One region of the Nocardia sp. NPDC051463 genome, then DNA from elsewhere that is predicted to be linked to it. Evidence: riboswitches for the same ligand, from Rfam matches in the RefSeq annotation. Region 1 holds a riboswitch; the other holds the start of a gene.

Region 1 (3,533 bases):
AAAGGGGGCGCGACCTGCGGATCGGCGAAGGAACGGGCCGGTCAGATTTACTCAGCGGGCGCGCTCGAGCTTCGAGAGGTGCGCGATATTGGCTCGGTCGTCGGAGTCCGCGCTCGGCTCCGTCATGAACCAGGCATCGAGGATCTCTGTCAGCAGGGCACTCGAGGTCGTGCGCAGGCTCAGCGCGAGGACATTCGCGTCGTTCCACTTGCGCGCACCGGCCGCGGTGGCGGCATCGCCACAGAGCGCGGCCCGGATACCGGCCACCTTGTTCGCGGCAATAGACGCACCGGTTCCGGTCCAGCAGCAGACGATGCCCTGCTCGGCTCGCCCCTCGGCGACATCACGCGCCGCCGCCGCACTGGCCCAGGCCCAGTCGTCGCGCTCCACCTCGGAGAGCGCCCCGTGTGCGAGCGTCTCCAACCCGCGCCGATGCAGCTCCTCGATCAGTTCCCTCGCCACTCCCACACGCTCGTCCGCTGCCACCGAGATCCGCATACGTCCAGGGTAGGCACGCGGCGGCGCCGCAGGTCACCGAACGGGACATCACCGCTCGCTTCTCGGCGGCCGCCGCGACAATGTCCCGACCGGCGGCGAGTTGCTCTAGCCGAGGGCGTGGTCCAGGTCGTCGAGGAGGTCCTCGACGTCTTCCAGGCCGACCGAAATGCGGACGACGCCGTCGGTGAGACCGATGGTCGCGCGACCTTCCGGGCCCATGGCGCGATGGGTGGTGGTGGCCGGGTGGGTGATGAGGGTCTTGGAGTCACCGAGATTGTTGGAGATGTCGACGATGCGCAAGCGGTTGAGCACCTCGAAGGCACGCTTCTTGCCTTCATCCGCAGGCGCGTTCAGCTCGAAGGTGACCACCGTGCCGCCGCCGCTCATCTGGCTCACGGCCAGCTCGTGCTGCGGATGTGATTCCAGGAAGGGGTATTTCACCCAGCCGACGGACTTGTTGCCCTCGAGGAATTGGGCGATGCGCAGCGCGGATTCAGTGGAATGACGCACCCGCAGCGGCATCGTCTCCAAGCCCTTGAGCAGGGTCCACGCATTGAACGGGCTCAATGCGGGACCGGTGTGGCGCATCAGATTCTTCACCGGGCCGTCGATGTAGTCCTGTGCACCGAGAATCGCGCCGCCGAGCACCCGGCCCTGGCCGTCGATGTGCTTGGTGCCGGAATACACCAGGACGTCGGCGCCGAGTTCGAAGCCACGCTGCAGCAGCGGCGTGGCGAAGACGTTGTCCAGCACCACCTTCGCGCCCGCGGCATGGGCGAGTTCGGTGACCCGGCGCACGTCCACCAGCGTCTGCATCGGATTGGCCGGTGTCTCGAAGAACACCGCCTGGGTGGGTACCGACAGTGCCTGCTCCCACTGGTCGAGGTCGTCACCGTCGACGAAGACGGTTTCGATTCCCCAGCGCGGCAGAATCTCGTTGCACACCACGAAGCAGGAGCCGAACAGGCTGCGCGCGGCCACCAGTCGATCACCCGCGCCGAGCAGCGCGCCGAGCGCGGTGAAGACGGCGGACATACCGCTCGCCGTGGCGAAGCAGGCTTCGCCCCCGTCCATCAGCCGCAGCCGTTCCTCGAACATGGCGACCGTCGGGTTGCCGTAGCGGGAGTAGACGAAATGTTCGACATCGCCGGTGAACGCGGCCTCGGCGGCCTCCGCGCTCTCGTAGACGAAGCCGGAGGTCAGGTACAGCGCTTCGGCCGTCTCCTCGAAACCGGAGCGCCGCAAGCCACCGCGCACGCCGAGGGTCGCCGGACCGACGCCATCGGGCAGCGGCTTGTCGAAGGAGCCGCCGGTGATCACGATTGCCGCCATGGGAGGCCGATGGCGCGCCAACCGGAGCCGCCACGATGACCGGTCGCGTCGAGGCCGCCCTCGAAGCCGTCCAGCACGTTGTAGGACGGTCCGATCCCGAGCCCGGTCGCGGTGTTCGCGGCATGCGCGGAACGCTGCCCGGAGCGACACAGGAACACGACGGGGGCCTCCGGGTTACGGCCGTCGAGCGCCTGGGTCAGCTGCTCGACGAACGCCCCATTGCGAGTACCGGTGCCGTCGACCCACTCGATCAGCACCGTCGGGCGCTCGATCGATGTGGTGTCGGGAACTCCGACGAAGCGCCATTCGGCTTCGGTCCGCACGTCCACCAGGACGGCTTCGGGGTTGTCCCGCAGTAATTCCCACGCCTGCTGCGGGGTGATGTCACCGGCATAACTCATGTGGACCTCCTGTGAATCCGCTCTTGCCGCACCTGGGTTCGGGTGCGCGGCCAGGTCGTCACCCGGAGCACCCCGCCGCGGAGGAGGGTTGCCGACCAGCAAGCCGGGGCTTGACGCTGGTTCTCATGACCTGGTTCTGAGATTGCCTGGGCGGGGGTCACCCTGTCAAACCCCAGTTCACGACGTGGGATGGTCACCCACAGATGAGCCAGCCGTCGCCCGATCGCGTCAGATTCCAGGTCGCCGTGGCCGCCTTGCCGTCGACCTCGGTGGTGACCGTCGCCTTCGCCCGGTCACCGTCGACCATCGGATTCTCGATTTTTGTTATCTCGACGGACTTTCCGGTTTCGAGGCCGCCGAGTTGGGTGGCCAGCGACGACTTGCGCTCGTCGAATCCGTCGCACGCCACAGCCGGCGGCGGCGTGACGTCGCTGTGGCCACGAGCGTTGGCGTAGTTGCGGACCGCCGCCGCGATGCGATCTGCCTCTGTGACATTTTTCTCAGCCGGTGACAGCAGCCCGCCGAGCACGATCCCGACGACCACGATGGCCGCCACCCCTGCCGCCGCGATGAACGGCCACGGGGTGCGGGAGTCGGTCTGGTCGACCTCGATTACGGCGTCGCCGTCGGTGCCTTGCTGATCGGTCATGGCCACGATGATCCCTGGTCGGCGGGGTTATCGAGCGCGCGCCCCCGAACTCGGACGACACGCCGCCGAGGATCCGCGCACACAACGGTTACCCCTGGGCACACCGTGGGTATGCAACGAGAGGCGGGCCGTAGTGGCCGCAGGCCGGTCACCGCACCGGCGCGGGCCGCCCCTTGGACCACCGATAGAATCGCGAGACTGCGGCCTGCTGTCATAGCTGATATGACTGCGAGTCGGCACCAGTGTCCGCACATCAGGTGCAACCACAGCGGCGCGTCGAGTTAGCCTAGGCTAAGACCGACGCCATTAATTGTTTTCGACCTTAAGGGTGCGCGTAAGAGATGACCGAACAGAGTGCAGCGACCCGCCCGCTCCGCATCGCGATCGTGGGCGCAGGGCCGGCCGGCATCTACGCCGCCGACGCATTGATGAAGTCCGACGCGGAAGTGTCGATCGACTTGTTCGAGCGCATGCCTGCTCCGTTCGGGCTGATCCGCTACGGCGTCGCGCCCGACCATCCGCGCATCAAGGGCATCATCACCGCCCTGCACAAGGTGCTCGACAAGCCGCAGGTGCGCCTGCTCGGCAACATCGACTACGGCACCGACATCACCCTCGACGACCTGCGCACCTTCTATGACGCGGTCATCTTC
Region 2 (3,533 bases), on a different contig from region 1:
TCAATCGAACAACGACGTCGGCGCCCAACACTCTCGAACCGGGCGTAGCTTCGACATGTGACCGAAGCACAACGGCCCGCCTCTAATTTCCGGATTCCCGACGATCTGAGCGGCATTACCGCCGAGCAATACCTCGCCTCTATGCGCCACTATCCCGCTGGCGTCACGGTCGTCACCCTCTGCTCCGAGACCGGCCCGGTCGGCTTCACCGCGACATCCTTCGCGTCGTTGTCGCTGCAACCCCCGCTGGTCTCCTTCAACATCGCACACACCTCGTCGAGCATCGCTGCCCTGCTGAAAGCCGATTCGGTGGTCATCCACTTCCTCGGTGAACACCAGCACCACCTGGCCCAGCGCTTCGCGCGCGCCGCGGCGGAACGTTTCACCGACCGCTCGCTGTGGACCACCCTCGACACCGGCGAGCCGGTCCTGCACGGCACCCCCATCTGGGTCCGCGCCGTTCTCCAGCAGCTCATCCCCATCGGCGACCACACCTTCGCCGTCGGCTTGGTCACCCGCGTCCACGACAACACCGATGAAAAACCGGCCGCCGCGCCGCTGCTCTATTACAACGGCCGCTACCACCGCCCGAACGCCCTCGGCGAATGAGCCCGGTTACCCGACGTCCAGGGTGTTGAAGAAGATCTCGACGGGGAATGGCTCGCCGAGTAGCAGCACATCCCACCCCCGAAGTTCGGTCAGCCGAGGTGGCAGGGTGCGGCGCCGACAGCGGTGTCGGGGCTGGTGAAGGGGCGGGTTTCGGGGGTGGGGTTCCATAGGCCGTCGGTGGCGGCGTAGTTCCAGGTAGCGCCGGATTCGACAAGGGCTGCGATGGCCTCGACGAGGCGGTCGACGTCGGTGGAGCTGGTGCCGAGGCCGATGCTGGCGCGCAGTGCGCCGTCGAGACCGAGGCGGGCCAGCAGCGGGTGGGCGCAGAAGCGGCCGTCGCGGATGCCGATGCCGTGTTCGGCGGAGAGATAGGCGGCGACGTGGCCGGGGACGAAGCCGTCCAGGGTAAAGGCGACAATGCCGACGGTGTCAGGGCTGTCGTCCCAGATGCGCAGCAGGTTGACGCCGGGAATGGCGGACAGGCCGGCGCGGAGTCGGTCGGCGAGCAGGCGTTCGTGGGTGGCGAGGGTTTCGGGATCGATCGCACAGAGCGCGTCACAGGCGGCGGCGAGCGCGGCCGCGCCGAGGACGTTCGGGGAGCCTGCCTCGTGGCGCTGCGGTGCCGGGGCCCAGTCGGCGCCTGTGGTGGTGACTTCGCGAACCGCGCCACCGCCTGCCAGATACGGGTCGGCGGCATCCAGCCAATCGCGCCGCCCGACGAGCACACCCGCGCCGTAGGGCGCGTACAGCTTGTGCCCGGAGCAGGCGAGATAGTCGATGCCGCTGTCGCGCAGACTGATTCGGCGATGCGGAGCCAACTGTGCGGCATCGACCAGGATGCGCGCACCACACTGGTGTGCGATGGTGGCCAGTCGCTCCAATGGCAGCACCTCGCCGGTGACGTTGGAGGCCCCGGTGACCGCGAGCAGCGCGGCGGGCTTGCTGCACAGTTCGGCGACCAGCAGCCGGATGGTCTCGGCCACGGTGTCCGCGGCCCGGACTACCCGGCGGCCATTGCGCGTCCACGCCAGGAAGTTGGCGTGGTGCTCGATATCCAGCACCACGGTGTCGCCGGGTACACAGGCGGCGAGCAGGTTCAGCGCGTCGGTGGTGTTGCGGGTGAACACCACCACCTGGTCGTCGTCGGCATCGAAGAATCCGGCCACCGAACCGCGCGCCGCCTCGTAGCACTCGGTGGAGATCCGCGAGGCGTAGCCCGCACCCCGGTGCACGCTCGCGTAGAACGGCAGCAACTGCTGCACTCGGTCGGTGACCTGCGCCAATGCCGGTGCGCTTGCGGCGTAGTCGAAGTTCGCGTAGGTGGTCGTTCCGCCCTGGACGAGCGGCACCCGCAGATCGTCGCCGGAGACCCGGGCGAGGGCGGCGCAGGTCTGCTCCACCACAGCAGTCATCACGAAATCCCGTCGGCTATGGGACCCGGAACCAAGGGGGTTGACGAGTCCGCGCTTGCCGCGCCCGGTCGGGCGGCGGCCAGGTCGTCACCTGGAGCACCCCACCGCGGAGGAGGGTTGCCGACCAGCTAGCCAGGGCTTGATGCTGGTACTCATGACCTGCACCGAGATTGGCAGACCGCACCGGCCGCTGTCAACCGGAATCGGAAACACCACACTCGCGACCAGGAGAAGGCGAGCATGGTTTCGACACGCCGAAACCCGGTTGCGCCATGTCGTGATGTGCGGTCCCCTCGGTGAGTGACGCTTTCCCTGCTGCTCAGTTTCGTCGGCCTGTGCGTGCTGCTGTCCATCACGCCCGGCCCCGATTCGTTCCTGGTGCTGCGCTTCTCGATCGTGGACGCGCGACCCGGGATCGCGGCAGCGATCGGATCGGCGCTCGGCGGCATCGGATGGGCCATTGTGGTCGCGGCGGGCGTCGCAGCTTTGCTGGAGCAGTCGGCGACGGCCTATCGCGCACTGAAGATCGTCGGCGGAATCTACTTGGTGTACTTGGGAGTTCGGGCGCTCATCGATCACCGGCGACAGCGGCGGGCCGCCCTCGACCCGGCCGAAGCGGTTACCGCGCAGGCGAATTCCGCTTCCCCCGCCTCGATTCGCTCGGCATTCGCCGCAGGGCTGGTGTCGTGCATGTTCAACCCGAAGGTCGGTCTGTTCTACCTGGCGGTGCTGCCCCAGTTCCTCACCGACGTCACCTTCGCCAACACCCTCGCCCTCGGCGCGGTCGAATCGAGCATCGCCGCGGTGGAGATGGTGCTGCTCGCGATCGCTGCCTCGCGCGCCGTGGCGATGCTACGCAGGCCGAAGGTCCGCGCTCGCCTGGAGCAGGCGAGCGCGGCTGTCCTCGCTGCCCTCGGTATCGGCACTGCAGCCTCGGCCGCCTAGGTCACCCTTTTTCCTTGCGCCACAAGAGGATCGATGCAACGAGCGCGACGGCTCCCGCACCGGTCAACCACCCGAACGACCGCTGGAAGCTCACATCGATGGACACACCCGCCGCGGCCGCACGATAGAGGACGACCGCCATCAATGCCGCACCGACGGCGCCACCCACCCGCTGCACGATATTCACGAACGACGCGGCATCCGGGAGTTGCTCGCGACCGACTGCCGCATAGGCCGCCGTAACGATGGGCATTCCGGTCAGTCCCGCAGCAATCCCTCTGACCAGCAACAACGCCTGCACAAGTAGGGGATTCAGCGAGGCGTCCGACAGCGCGAACGACACCGTTGTCGCGACGATCAACGCATTGCCCGCCACCGCGACGACACCACCCCCGTAGCGGTCGGTCAGCCGTCCCGATACCGGCAGCGCGACGATGCCGCCGAGACCGAACGCGAACAGCGACAGCCCGGTGGCGATCAACCCTTTGCCATGCAGTAGCTGGAAATACAAGGGCAGCAACAGCATCGACCCGAACATCGCCACGCCTGCGAAGAAGTTGGCCACGT

The links. Region 1 has a riboswitch for S-adenosylmethionine ahead of AB0M74_RS15470 (rhodanese-like domain-containing protein). Riboswitches for the same ligand answer to the same signal wherever they lie in the genome.
Region 2: linked by a shared signal. The riboswitch ahead of AB0M74_RS19985 (aminotransferase class V-fold PLP-dependent enzyme) and the one ahead of AB0M74_RS15470 (rhodanese-like domain-containing protein) in region 1 are both predicted to bind S-adenosylmethionine.

What each region holds. Positions count from the first base shown of each region.
Region 1 covers NZ_JBFBAB010000009.1:194,875-198,407, reverse strand. The annotation lists gene AB0M74_RS15480 (RpiB/LacA/LacB family sugar-phosphate isomerase) at 52-498, opposite strand; gene AB0M74_RS15475 (O-succinylhomoserine sulfhydrylase) at 604-1,830, opposite strand; gene AB0M74_RS15470 (rhodanese-like domain-containing protein) at 1,815-2,231, opposite strand; SAM riboswitch class IV at 2,246-2,362, opposite strand; gene AB0M74_RS15465 (hypothetical protein) at 2,425-2,880, opposite strand; gene AB0M74_RS15460 (FAD-dependent oxidoreductase) at 3,222-3,533, shown strand, end outside.
Region 2 covers NZ_JBFBAB010000014.1:147,031-150,563, forward strand. The annotation lists gene AB0M74_RS19980 (flavin reductase family protein) at 58-609, shown strand; gene AB0M74_RS19985 (aminotransferase class V-fold PLP-dependent enzyme) at 699-2,021, opposite strand; SAM riboswitch class IV at 2,068-2,181, opposite strand; gene AB0M74_RS19990 (LysE family translocator) at 2,322-2,966, shown strand; gene AB0M74_RS19995 (DHA2 family efflux MFS transporter permease subunit) at 2,968-3,533, opposite strand, start outside.